4 regions of the Rhizobium sp. WYCCWR 11152 genome follow, and region 1 is predicted to be linked to each of the others. Evidence: riboswitches for the same ligand, from Rfam matches in the RefSeq annotation. Region 1 holds a riboswitch; each other region holds the start of a gene.

Evidence for each region. A riboswitch is a leader RNA that binds a small molecule or an ion and turns the genes downstream of it on or off. The one in region 1 is predicted to bind cobalamin.
Region 2: it holds a riboswitch for cobalamin, as region 1 does, so the genes downstream of both, fdhA (formaldehyde dehydrogenase, glutathione-independent) here and cobU (bifunctional adenosylcobinamide kinase/adenosylcobinamide-phosphate guanylyltransferase) in region 1, are expected to answer to the same signal.
Region 3: it holds a riboswitch for cobalamin, as region 1 does, so the genes downstream of both, nrdH (glutaredoxin-like protein NrdH) here and cobU (bifunctional adenosylcobinamide kinase/adenosylcobinamide-phosphate guanylyltransferase) in region 1, are expected to answer to the same signal.
Region 4: it holds a riboswitch for cobalamin, as region 1 does, so the genes downstream of both, bluB (5,6-dimethylbenzimidazole synthase) here and cobU (bifunctional adenosylcobinamide kinase/adenosylcobinamide-phosphate guanylyltransferase) in region 1, are expected to answer to the same signal.

The regions. Positions count from the first base shown of each region.
Region 1 covers NZ_JABFCP010000008.1:126,826-129,829, forward strand. Annotated here, with positions in the region: gene G9X67_RS10475 (chloride channel protein) at 1-734, opposite strand, end outside; cobalamin riboswitch at 995-1,392, shown strand; gene cobU (bifunctional adenosylcobinamide kinase/adenosylcobinamide-phosphate guanylyltransferase) at 1,769-2,278, shown strand; gene cobW (cobalamin biosynthesis protein CobW) at 2,283-3,004, shown strand, end outside.
Region 2 covers NZ_JABFCP010000012.1:232,500-235,503, forward strand. Annotated here, with positions in the region: gene G9X67_RS35445 (EamA family transporter) at 1-727, shown strand, start outside; cobalamin riboswitch at 890-1,093, shown strand; gene fdhA (formaldehyde dehydrogenase, glutathione-independent) at 1,315-2,505, shown strand; gene G9X67_RS26550 (transporter substrate-binding domain-containing protein) at 2,637-3,004, opposite strand, start outside.
Region 3 covers NZ_JABFCP010000028.1:37,761-40,764, reverse strand. Annotated here, with positions in the region: gene nrdE (class 1b ribonucleoside-diphosphate reductase subunit alpha) at 1-627, opposite strand, end outside; gene nrdI (class Ib ribonucleoside-diphosphate reductase assembly flavoprotein NrdI) at 606-1,010, opposite strand; gene nrdH (glutaredoxin-like protein NrdH) at 1,025-1,246, opposite strand; cobalamin riboswitch at 1,526-1,750, opposite strand; gene G9X67_RS34205 (heavy metal translocating P-type ATPase) at 1,915-3,004, opposite strand, start outside.
Region 4 covers NZ_JABFCP010000008.1:286,363-289,366, reverse strand. Annotated here, with positions in the region: gene G9X67_RS11270 (PhzF family phenazine biosynthesis protein) at 1-377, opposite strand, end outside; gene bluB (5,6-dimethylbenzimidazole synthase) at 608-1,294, opposite strand; cobalamin riboswitch at 1,336-1,524, opposite strand; gene G9X67_RS11260 (MFS transporter) at 2,013-3,004, shown strand, end outside.

The DNA of each region.
Region 1 (3,004 bases):
GGCACGACTGAACCGAAGCTGCCGATATCGATGGTGAAATCGCTGCCGGCAAGCAGCCTTGCGATCAGGGTGGAGACGAGGGCGGAGACGACGACAGGCGTCAGCGAGACGATGGTATAGGTGCCGATGATCAGCTCGAAAGCATAGAAGGCGCCGGTCAGCGGCGCGTTGAAGGCGGCGGCGATGGCGCCTGCCGCGCCGCAGCCAACGAGGGTGCGCAAGTCCGAGCGGCGAAGCTGCAGCTTCAGGCCGAATTTCGAGGCGAGTCCGGCGGCAAGCTGGGTATAGCCGGCCTCCAGGCCGACGGAGGCGCCGAAACCGTTGGAGATCAGGTTCTGCACGGCAACGATGATGCTGTCGGTCAGGGACAGGCGACCGCCATGCAGCGCATTGGCCTCGATCGGGTCGACCATCGGTTTCTTGCGCCGTTTCGCCAGCACGAAAAGCAGCAGGCCGAGCAGGGCGCCGCCGATGACGGGGGCGGTGAGCAGCAGCAGCTTGTTTTCGATCTCGGACGAGCTCAACCTTTCGCTGTCGGCGATGCCGAAGACCAGCTGATGCAGCTCGTTGGAGACGTAGCTCATGCCGGTGACGGCGAGACCGGAGATGACGCCGACGACGGCGCCCGCAAGCGACAGGCCGACCTCGCTACGGCGGGCCAGCGCCCGCAGGCGTCCCGGATCGAAGAAAACACGCAGCGCGCGGAAACGGCGCCGATCCAATTTCATAAGCATGGCTAGACAACTAGGCGGGGAGAGGCCCGGTCAAGGGCGGAGATGGTCGCGCAGTCCGCTTGCGACGCAATTGCGGCGAAAAGCCGGCGGATGGAATAAATTTTTTATGACGTAAGCCTCTGATAAATGACGATATTTAAGGTAGAGTAAGTCGTGCTTGGGTAAGTGCGTCGCGTGGCTGGCGATCGGGCGGCCGCCAAGGCCGGTTGACTTCATCCCTGCGCTTGCCTAACCATCCCGATAACGGATGGTCGACTGACCATCCTGACATAACGGATGGTTCCGGATCGGTGTTGCGCCCTTCCGGATGAAAAGGGAATGTGACGGGGCGGACCCAAGCCGGGCGCCTTCATCACAGCCGACCCCGCGACTGTAGAGCGGTCAGGGTCTTCCATCCGGCATCAGGCCCTTCCGGCCGGCGGCTTGCAATAATGCAAGCGGGCGGGATGGGTGACATGCCGGAAAAGCCACTGGATATGCATGGTGATCAACCGGGGTCGGACGCCTCTCAAGTCTACGAATCGTCCACCTTTTCACTGATGCAGCCGGGAAGGCGAGGATGATCCGCTGGCACGATCAGGGCGACCGGTTTCCGGTCTGCCCCGATCGCGGCCGATAACCGCGAGCCAGGAGACCTGCCATGCGTGCCGGGCGAGAAGCCCACACCTGGGCAATATGCCCGTTGCCAGCACGGAGGTTGTCTTGGCTGAACGATTGAATTCGGCGCGGCCTGGTGCGGCGCATGCCACGCCTCCAAGCAGCGCTGCAAGAGGAGTGTTTTCGGCCGCTTATGTCGAATGCTGGGTACCCCCCTCTGTCCTGCCGGACATCTCCCCCACAAGGAGGGAGGTCGGCAAGCCGCACGACCGTCGTGTTACATCAATTGTTTGGAGAAAAGCTCTCGGCGATTCAATCTCCCCCCTTGTGGGGGAGATGTCCGGCAGGACAGAGGGGGGTGTCACACTCTCAGTAGCCGAGAAAGGTGCACTCGGAACAAGCCACGGCTACGCACTCTCCCTGAGGGGCTTTTGAGTATGACCGCCACCTTCATCCTCGGCGGCGCACGTTCCGGCAAATCCCGTTTCGCCGAATCCCTCGTCACAGCGACCGGCCTCGACCGTCACTATGTCGCGACCGGCCGGGCATGGGACGAGGAGATGCAGGCGCGCATCACCCAACACAAGGCCGATCGGGGTCCGTCCTGGACAACGCATGAAGAGCCGCTCGATCTCGTCGGTAAACTCGCCGCCATAGACGGCGAAGGGGGCATCGTGCTGGTCGATTGCCTGACGCTCTGGGTCACCAATCTGATGATGGAGGAGCGGAATATGGCGGCGGAATTTGCAGCCCTTGCCGATTTCCTGCCCGCCGCGAAGGCGTGGCTTGTTTTCGTTTCCAACGAGGTCGGTCTCGGCATCGTGCCGGACAATCGCATGGCGCGGGATTTTCGCGATCATGCCGGCCGGCTGCACCAATCGATCGCGGCGAAGGCCGCCGAAGTTTATTTCATCGCGGCAGGCCTGCCGCTGAAAATGAAGGGTTAAGTCTATGAACCAGCAGAAGATTCCCGCAACCGTCATCACCGGCTTCCTCGGCGCCGGCAAAACGACGATGATCCGCAATCTGCTCACCAATGCCGGCGGCAAGAAGATTGCGTTGATCATCAACGAATTCGGCGATCTCGGCGTCGACGGCGACGTGCTTAAGGGCTGCGGTGCGGAAAATTGCACCGAGGATGACATCATCGAGCTCACCAATGGCTGCATCTGCTGCACCGTCGCCGATGACTTCATCCCGACGATGACGAAGCTGCTCGAGCGCGAACAGCGTCCCGACCATATCGTCATCGAGACCTCGGGCCTTGCTCTGCCGCAGCCGCTGGTCGCCGCCTTCAACTGGCCTGATATCCGCACGCAGGTGACTGTCGACGGCGTCATCACGGTGGTGGATAGCGCCGCCGTTGCCGCAGGGCGTTTTGCCGATGACCATGATGCTGTCGATGCGCGCCGCGCCGAGGACGAGTCGCTCGATCACGAAAGCCCGATCGAGGAGCTGTTCGAGGACCAGCTTACCTGCGCCGATCTCATCGTGCTCAACAAGACAGACCTGATCGACGCTGCCGGCCTTATCAGGGTGCGCGACGAGGTCGCCTCCCGCACGGTGCGCAAGCCCGTGATGATCGAAGCGAAGAACGGCGAGGTGTCGGCCGGCATCCTGCTCGGCCTCGGCATCGGCACGGAGGACGATGTCGCCAATCGCAAGTCGCATCA
Region 2 (3,004 bases), on a different contig from region 1:
CCCCTGCCTTTTCCTCGAAGGGGGCATTTCACGGCAGCAATGGCGATCCGTCTTCCATCCGTCCGGTCTTGCGATGATCGCATGCCAGACTTTCAGTCAGGTATGCTTCATCGGGGCGCTCTATATGACCACCGTCGCCAATGTGACGATGATCTATGCGACCGCGCCCTTCATCGCGGCCATGCTCGGCTGGGTCATCCTCAGGGAGAGGGTCTCCAGGCGGACGCTGATTGCCGGCGGCATCTCGCTCCTCGGCGTCGCCGTCATCGTCGCCTCGTCGATCGGCGGAGGGACCGGCGTGGGCGATCTGCTGGCGCTCGGCATGACGGCGTCCTTCGCGCTGGTCATCATCATTCCGCGCATCAATCCCGGCGTGCCGAGCCTGCCGCCGACCGTCGTCAGCGCCTTCCTGACGCTGGCCATCTTTGCCCCGTTCGGTTCGGTCGGCTCGCTCGACCTGCACAATTGGATCGTTCTTGCCGCCTTCGGCGCGACCAATTTCTCCCTGGCGCTGGTGCTCTTCCTTGCCGGGGCGAAGCGGATGCCGCCGGCTGAAGCCGCGCTGATCGGCACGATGGAAATCATACTCACGCCGTTCTGGGTCTGGCTGTTGTTTGCCGAGCAACCGCCCGTCGCTACCTTTTTCGGCGGCGCGATCATCCTCGGCGCCGTGCTCTGGCACACGGCCATCGACGTCAGCCGCAGCCGGCGACCGCATCGCGCCTAAAGCCTTTAGGCGGCGATCAATCTTCCCAGACGATCCGGAAAACCGCCGTATTCGCGGGATCAATTATTCCCCCTGCGCAGCGAGCTATGGCGACTTTGCCAACTGTCGTCTTTGAGTTGCACCCATGTCGTTTTCTTGATCGCTGTTTTCCGTCAGGCATGGTTTGTTTGTGGCGTTCAAGGCGCTATCTCGCAAACTGGCGAAATGGACATTGGGAAGCCGGCCTGACCCGCCGACGCTCCCCCCGCAGCGGTAGAAGAACTGAAATCCTCAAGGAAATCGCCGGATAGACATCCGGAAAGATATCGAGATGGATCGGAAGGAGATTCTGGAGCTGGAAACCAGCTCTTGGCAGAGCAAATCGACGGATTGCAGGCAGACGATCACGAGCGGAACGACAGGCGAAAGCCGTGGCGTTCACTCCTCTTCTCCATCCAATCTGTCCGTTTTGAAAATTCGAATATCGCCCGGTGCGGCGGTATCCTCGTGTTGTGGACACCGGACTGCAGAGGAGGCAGGCCGGAGGGAAGGTTGCCATCGACTGCATCGGTTGCAGATCGAGGCATTCAAACAAGTGGGAGGAATCCATGAGCAAAAATAGAGGCGTCGTTTATCTCCGGCCGGGCAAGGTCGAAGTCCGCGACATCGACGATCCGAAGCTGGAAGCGCCCGACGGCCGCCGCATCGAACACGGCGTCATCCTGAAGGTGATCTCGACCAATATCTGCGGCTCCGATCAGCACATGGTCCGCGGCCGAACGACGGCGATGCCGGGCCTGGTCCTCGGTCATGAAATCACCGGCGAGATCATCGAGAAAGGCATCGATGTCGAGATGCTCGAAATCGGCGATATCGTCTCGGTGCCTTTCAATGTCGCCTGCGGCCGTTGCCGCTGCTGCAAGTCTCAGGATACCGGCGTCTGCCTGACGGTAAACCCGGCCCGCGCCGGCGGTGCTTACGGTTATGTCGACATGGGCGGCTGGATCGGCGGACAGGCGCGCTACGTCACCATTCCCTATGCAGATTTCAACCTGCTGAAAATCCCCGATCGGGACAAGGCAATGGCGAAGATCCGGGATCTCACCATGCTCTCCGACATTCTGCCCACCGGCTTCCATGGCGCGGTGCGTGCAGGCGTTGGGGTCGGCTCGACCGTCTATGTCGCTGGCGCCGGCCCGGTCGGCCTTGCCGCTGCGGCTTCGGCTCGCATTCTCGGCGCTGCTGTCGTGATGATCGGTGATTTCAACAAGGACCGCCTGGCGCATGCGGCGAAAGTCGGTTTCGAACCGATCGACCTGTCGAAGAGCGACCGTCTTGGCGACATGATCGCGCAGGTCGTCGGCACCAACGAAGTGGACAGCGCCATCGATGCGGTCGGCTTCGAGGCACGCGGCCACTCGGGCGGGGAGCAGCCGGCGATCGTGCTCAATCAGATGATGGAAATTACCCGTGCCGCGGGTTCGATCGGTATTCCCGGCCTCTACGTTACCGAGGATCCGGGCGCCGTCGACAACGCCGCCAAACACGGCAATCTTTCGCTTCGTTTCGGCCTCGGATGGGCCAAGGCACAGTCCTTCCACACCGGCCAGACTCCGGTGATCAAATATAATCGTCAGCTCATGCAGGCGATCCTCCACGACCGACTGCCAATTGCCGATATCGTCAACGCCAAAGTCATCCCGCTCGACGATGCCGCCAATGGATATGAAAGCTTCGACCAGGGAGCGGCGACGAAATATGTCCTCGATCCGCACGGAGACGTGGCGAAAGCCGCATAGCGATGCGACCTAGAGCAATTCCAGCAAAAGTGCGCAGCGGTTTTGCGTCCGGGATTGCGTAAGACAGGACTTGATAGGGATGGCCGGGCGAAAACCCGGCCATCCCGTATTCTCGAAAATTGACCGGCGAACTACTGGATGCTGAACGGGAAATATTTTGCGTTGATCATATCGTAGGTTCCGTCCGCCTTGATGCTCTTCAGCGCTTCGTTCAGGCGCGTCAGACGCTCCTTGTCATCCAGGCGCAGCGCGATACCGGCACCCTCACCGAAGTATGTGACGTCGACCAGATCCGGCCCTTTGAACTCGCAGCAACTTCCTGCCTTGGTGTTGGCAATCCAGTCATAGATGGCGAGTTTATCCTCGAGGATAATGTCGACGTTGCCATCCGCCAGACCCTTGTACAATTCGGGCGAAGACCGAAAAATCGTCTTTTTCATCTCCGGATAGAGATGGTTGGCAAAGGATTCCTGGGCTGTCGACGATGTCACCCCAAGTT
Region 3 (3,004 bases), on a different contig from region 1:
CGATTCCATATTGTCCTCGACGCGCAGCAGGAAGCAGGAAACCAGTTCGCCGCGCTGCTTCTTGCCGGCGTTGAGGAAGGTCGGCGTTGCCGGCTGGAAGCGGCCGGAAATGATCTCGTCGACCATGTCGCGGGCAAGGGCCTCGTCGCCGCGCGCCAAGGCCAGAGCCACCATGCAGATGCGGTCCTCATAGCGCTCGAGATAGCGCTTTCCGTCGAAGGTCTTCAGCGTATAGCTGGTGTAATATTTGAAGGCGCCGAGGAAGGTTGGGAAACGAAATTTCTTGGCATAGGCTTGGTCGAACAGATCCCGCACGAAATTGAAGGAATACTGGTCGAGAACCTCCTGCTCGTAATAACCCTCGGTCACGAGGTAATCGAGCTTTTCCCTCAGATTGTGGAAGAACACCGTGTTCTGGTTTACATGCTGCAGGAAATATTGCTTGGCAGCCATTCGATCCTTGTCGAGCTGGATCCGCCCCTCATCGTCATAGAGGTTCAGCATCGCGTTCAGCGCGTGATAGTCGAGGGTTTCGGCTGCCTTCGACGGCCTCTCCCCGGCGGGCTGAGCAATAGTGTGATGCGGTTTTGCGCCCGCATCCCGCGTCAGGTTTGTTCCCGTGTCCAAAATCGTTCCATTCCGTGTTTGACCTTGGCGACGTCGTCTTCGGTGCCCATGAGCTCGAACCGGTAAAGGTACGGCACCTGGCATTTCTGCGAGACCACGTTGCCGGCGAGCCCGTATGTCTCGCCGAAATTGCTATTGCCCGCGGCGATTACGCCGCGGATGTGTCCGCGGTTTTCCGCATCGTTGAGGAAACGGATCACCTGCTTGGGAACGGCGCCCTTGCCGCCGTCGCCGCTATAGGTCGGCACGATCAGCACGAAGGGTTCGCGGATATGGAATGCGTCTGCGCCACCTGGCGGAATGCGCGCCGCGCGCAGTCCGAGCTTGACGACGAACCGATGGGTGTTCTCGGATCGGCTGGAATAATAGACGATCAGGCCCATCGCTTGTCCTCACGTCAAGAGAGCGCGCTGATCATGTCGGGACGGAAGCCCGCCCAATGCTGCTCGCCGGCGATGACGACGGGCGCCTGCATGTAGCCGAGGCTGCGGACGCGATCGAGCGCTTCGGCATCCTGCGAGATATCGACGATGTCATAATCGACACCCAACCGGTCGAGGGCGCGGTAGGTGGCAGTGCACTGGACGCAGGCAGGCTTGCTGTAGACGGTAATGGTCATGATATTCCTCGTGACGACGCGATTGGGCGCAGGACATCGATCGGAAATCTGTCGATATCCGTCGAAAAGTTCTCTGATGATTTGAGCTGTGCGGCTGTTTAGCCGCTGGGCGTACTCCGCCCTCTACCTTGAGCGGGTGGCGGCCTGAACTGAGATACTGACATGACTTCACCCCGAAGTGGCTCAATGCGAAGGTTTCGGGGGCGGAGGTTCGGGCCTGCGAAACGCGATGCGGAGATTCCCCGCAGGCATGCAACGCGACCTTCCGGACACCCCGCCCGTGGACGTTTCGTTCGAGGCAGGTCTCCTGGCTCACGGGTCAAAGCGCCTGCCCAGCCTTCCCGGAGCATCATGCTCCAGTGACCTGAAATCGGACAGTTGCTCGCCGCTTACAGTTGCGGGGGCAGCTCCGGCATTGCCGCACCATGATGGCGAAGCGCACCGAATTCCCGTCTTAGCCGCCGATCCTCACGAATCGACGGAACCTCGAACACTAGATATGGTACCCGAATCGCCGATGACGTCAACAAGTTGTTGCGGCGGCGCAGCAATGGCGACAACGAATCGCCGCGCCTGTGTATGATGTGGATAATGAAGCGTTAACGGAAAAGCGCTGTGGAGAACCCATCATAAAAAGAGCCGGCAGAAGCCGGCTCCCCAAACGACATTCATATTTTTATCCGAAGCAACCGCAGTGCGTTGATCGTCACCAGTACGGTGGCGCCGGTATCGGCGAGGATCGCTGGCCAGAGCCCGGTAATGCCGGCGATCGTCGTCACCAGAAACACCGCCTTCAGCCCGAGTGCGATGGTGATGTTCTGCAGGATGTTGCGCATCGTGCGTTTGGAAAGTTCGATCATTCGCGCCACGTCGCCGACGCGTCCGTGCAGCACGGCGGCATCCGCCGTCTCCAGTGCCACATCGGTGCCGCCACCCATGGCGATGCCGATATCGGCAGCGGCCAGCGCCGGAGCATCGTTGATGCCGTCGCCGACCTTGGCGACGATGAAACCCTGGCGCTTCAATTCGCCGACGACCCGCTGCTTGTCCTCCGGCATCATCTCGCCGCGCCAGTCGATGCCGAGCATGCCGGCAACGGCTGCTGCCGTCCGCTTGTTGTCGCCCGTCAACATCATCGCCTTGACGCCTGCTGATTTGAGGGCAGCGAGCCCGGCCTCGGCATCCTCGCGCGGCTCGTCGCGCATCGCGATCAAGCCGGCCGCAACACCATTGACGAGCAGCACCGACACGCTCTTGCCCTCGTCGTTCAGCGCCGTGATGCGTGCATCCTGTTCCGCGCCGAGCGTCCCGCGCTCGCGGGCGGCAGGCGGCGACAGCAGATCCAGCGCCTCACCGCCGACTTTGCCGCTGACACCCTTGCCCGGCAGCGCTTCCAGCTCGAAGGCCGGCGGCACGGGAACACCATCGGCCTTGGCACGGTTGAGGATCGCCAGCGCCAGCGGGTGGCTGGAGCCTTGCTCCAGCACCGCCGCGCGCGACAGCACCTGCGCCTCGCTCAGCCCGAACGAAATGATGTCAGTCACCTGAGGCTTGCCTTCCGTCAGCGTGCCCGTCTTGTCGAAGGCGACCATCGTCACCTTGCCGAGCGTTTCCAGCACCGCGCCGCCCTTCATCAGCAGCCCGCGCCGCGCACCGGATGAAAGCGAGGCGGCGATTGCCGCCGGCGTCGAGATGACGAGCGCGCAGGGGCAGCCGATCAAAAGGATCGCAAGGCCCTTATAGACCCATTCGCCCCAC
Region 4 (3,004 bases), 160 kb from region 1:
TCTGGAGCCAGAAATGAGAGGATATCGCCGTCTCTTCTGATCCGGATCAAACCCGCCTCGCATTCCTGGATAACAACTGGCTGCTTTGGCTTTCCGCCCAAGGTCAGCCATGCGTGGCAGCTACCCAAAGTCGGGTGTCCGGCAAAGGGTAGCTCCTGATGCGGCGTGAAAATTCTGACGCGATAATCAGCATCCGGGACCGTCGGCTTTAGGAGGAAGGTCGTCTCGCTTAGATTGGTCCAGTTGGCAAACTTGGCCATCGTTGGTGTATCAAGATCGTCCGCATCCACTACCACCGCAAGTGGATTTCCACCCATTCGCTCCGAGGAAAAAACATCAACCTGTTGAAACGATAGCTCTTTAAGGTTCCTGTTCATAGCATCTCCTACTGTTCGTTCGCTAACAGCGTGCGCCAATGTCTATACACAAGGGGGCTGCAGAATGCCTTTCGGAGTAACGGATGCAGACAAAGATTTCCGCTTCGGGCATACCCGGTCTTCCAAGATATCTCGGCCTCGCACCGCGTCGGCGATACCGACATCGGTTTGCTCACCTTGACCGTCAATGGCGTGACTATGCGATTGAGGCCATGCTCCACCGCACTGCTCTAGGTGTTCAGTCCCCATCCATCATGAAAGACGAGTTCCTCGAGCGGTAGCCGCTGCCGCCAGCCTTTGACGGAGAGTTCCGGCTCGTCATAGAGCCGGTCGACGAAACCGGCACAGAGCCAGGCGACCACTTCGATATGCTCGGGTATGCCGAGAATGGTTTTCAGGTCGCCTTCACGAAAAATGCTGACCCAGCCGATGCCGACCCCTTCCGCCCGTGCCGCAAGCCAGAGATTCTGGATGGCGCAGACGGTCGAGTATGAATCCATCTTCGGATTGTGGGTGCGCCCCAGCACCACGCTGCCGCTGCGGGTAGGATCGCAGGTCACGCATATGCCGAGCGGCGCCTCGACGATGCCTTCGAGCTTGAGCGATCGGTAGGCCTGCCGCCGCTCGCCTTCGAACATCAGCGCCGCCTCCTCGTTGGCCCTCGCAAACGCGTCCTGGATGCGCGTCCGGACAGCGGCACTTTTCACCAGAATGAAATTCCACGGCTGCATGAAGCCGACGGATGGTGCGTGGTGAGCGGCCGTCAGCAGCCGCTGCACAACATCATCAGGCAAGGGATCGGGCAGGAACTGGCTGCGAACGTCGCGCCGCGTCATGATCGCGTGATAGACGGCCTCGCGTTCGGCCAAGGAAAAACCGGACGCCGCCGAAAGGGCATCCTCATCAAAGGGTCGCATCGTCAAATCCCCAACAACGCGACCGCCCCGCTGTCCGCGCGGATCGGTCTATCTTGCCAGGCCGGTCTTCTGACTCGGCGTCATCCGTCTGCCGCAGCCTTCCCGGCAAAAGGCCAGTGGCATGATGAAGCGGCAAGCGTCGGCCTTACAGCGTTGGGCACGTTCCGGTCTTGCACCGGATTCCCGATTCTCCCGCCTTATCGGCGGGCACCTGACGACGCATCTATTTCAGGAAAGCGCGGCGGCGGCAAGCTGGGCCCGATGTCGCAGTCAAGCCGGAGGCCGCGCGGTGCCGCCTGTCCCTCTCTTCCGCCGGCAAAAGGGAGCGCTGCGGTGCCACGAATCTCTTCTCCCCAGCGGGGAAAAGGTGCCGGCAGGCGGTTGAGGGGGTGAGCGGCAAAGCCGCGAATGCGCTGAGCGTAAGCGAAGGGCAATGATGAAGGGCAGCCGTGCAGCCCCCTCATCCGACCCTTCGGGCCACCTTCTCCCCGCTGGGGAGAAGAGAGCGCAAGCCGCAGCCTCAGTTCCTACATCAAACCCTTGGGAGGACAAAAGGAAACAAGACGTACGATCCCGTTTCGTCATCCACCCGCGTCGGTTTGAAGCGGCTAGGCAAGCCCCTTCACCGACAGTTTCTATGGCCTTATCACCACCGAAAGCGTATGGACTGTGACAGTCCATCGCAGCATCTCGGTTGCCCGTGCCCCGCCTCACACCCATGATCCTTGCGGTCGCCCTGTTCATGGAACAGATGGATTCGACCGTGATCGCCACCAGCCTGCCGGCAATCGCCGCCGATATCGGCACCTCGCCGATCGCGCTGAAGCTCGCCGTCACCAGCTATCTCGTGGCGCTGGCGATCTTCATCCCGATCAGCGGCTGGATGTCCGATCGGTTCGGTGCGCGCAACATCTTCCGCATGGCGATCTTTGTTTTCATGATCGGCTCGATCGCCTGCGCCTTTTCCAACTCGATCACGGCCTTCGTCGTCTCGCGCCTGATCCAGGGCGCCGGCGGCTCGATGATGACGCCGGTCAGCCGCCTGCTGCTGGTCCGGGGAACGCCGCGCCACGAACTCGTCGATGCCATGGCCTGGCTTACCATTCCCGCTTTGATTGGCCCGATCATGGGGCCGCCGATCGGCGGTTTCCTCACCACCTATCTCACCTGGCATTGGATCTTCTGGATCAACGTCCCGATCGGCGTGCTCGGCATCATCCTCGTCACGCGTTTCCTGCCGACCGTCGAGCCACGCAGTCCGCGGCCGATGGACTTCCCCGGATTCTTCCTTTGCGGCATCGGCTTCTCCGGCTTCGTTTTCGGCGTGTCGGTCATCAGCCTGCCGGCCGTGCCCGTCATCTACGGTTACGTCACGGTTGCGATCGGCATTCTTGCCGGCCTCCTCTACCTCCTGCATGCCCGCCGCGTGCCCTATCCGCTTCTCGATCCGAAGATGTTCCGTTACCCGATGTTCCGGGCGGCGATCCTCGGCGCTTCGAATTTCCGCATGGGGCTCGGCGCCCTGCCGTTCCTGATGCCATTGATGCTGCAGCTCGGCTTCGGCCTGACGCCGCTGCAATCGGGCTCGGTCACCTTCGTCAGCGCGCTCGGCTCCATGGGCTCGAAATTCGCCGCCTCGCGCACCTTCAATGCCTTCGGCTTCCGCACCGTCATATCAATCACCACTTTGCTGGCGGCGATCTTCCTCGG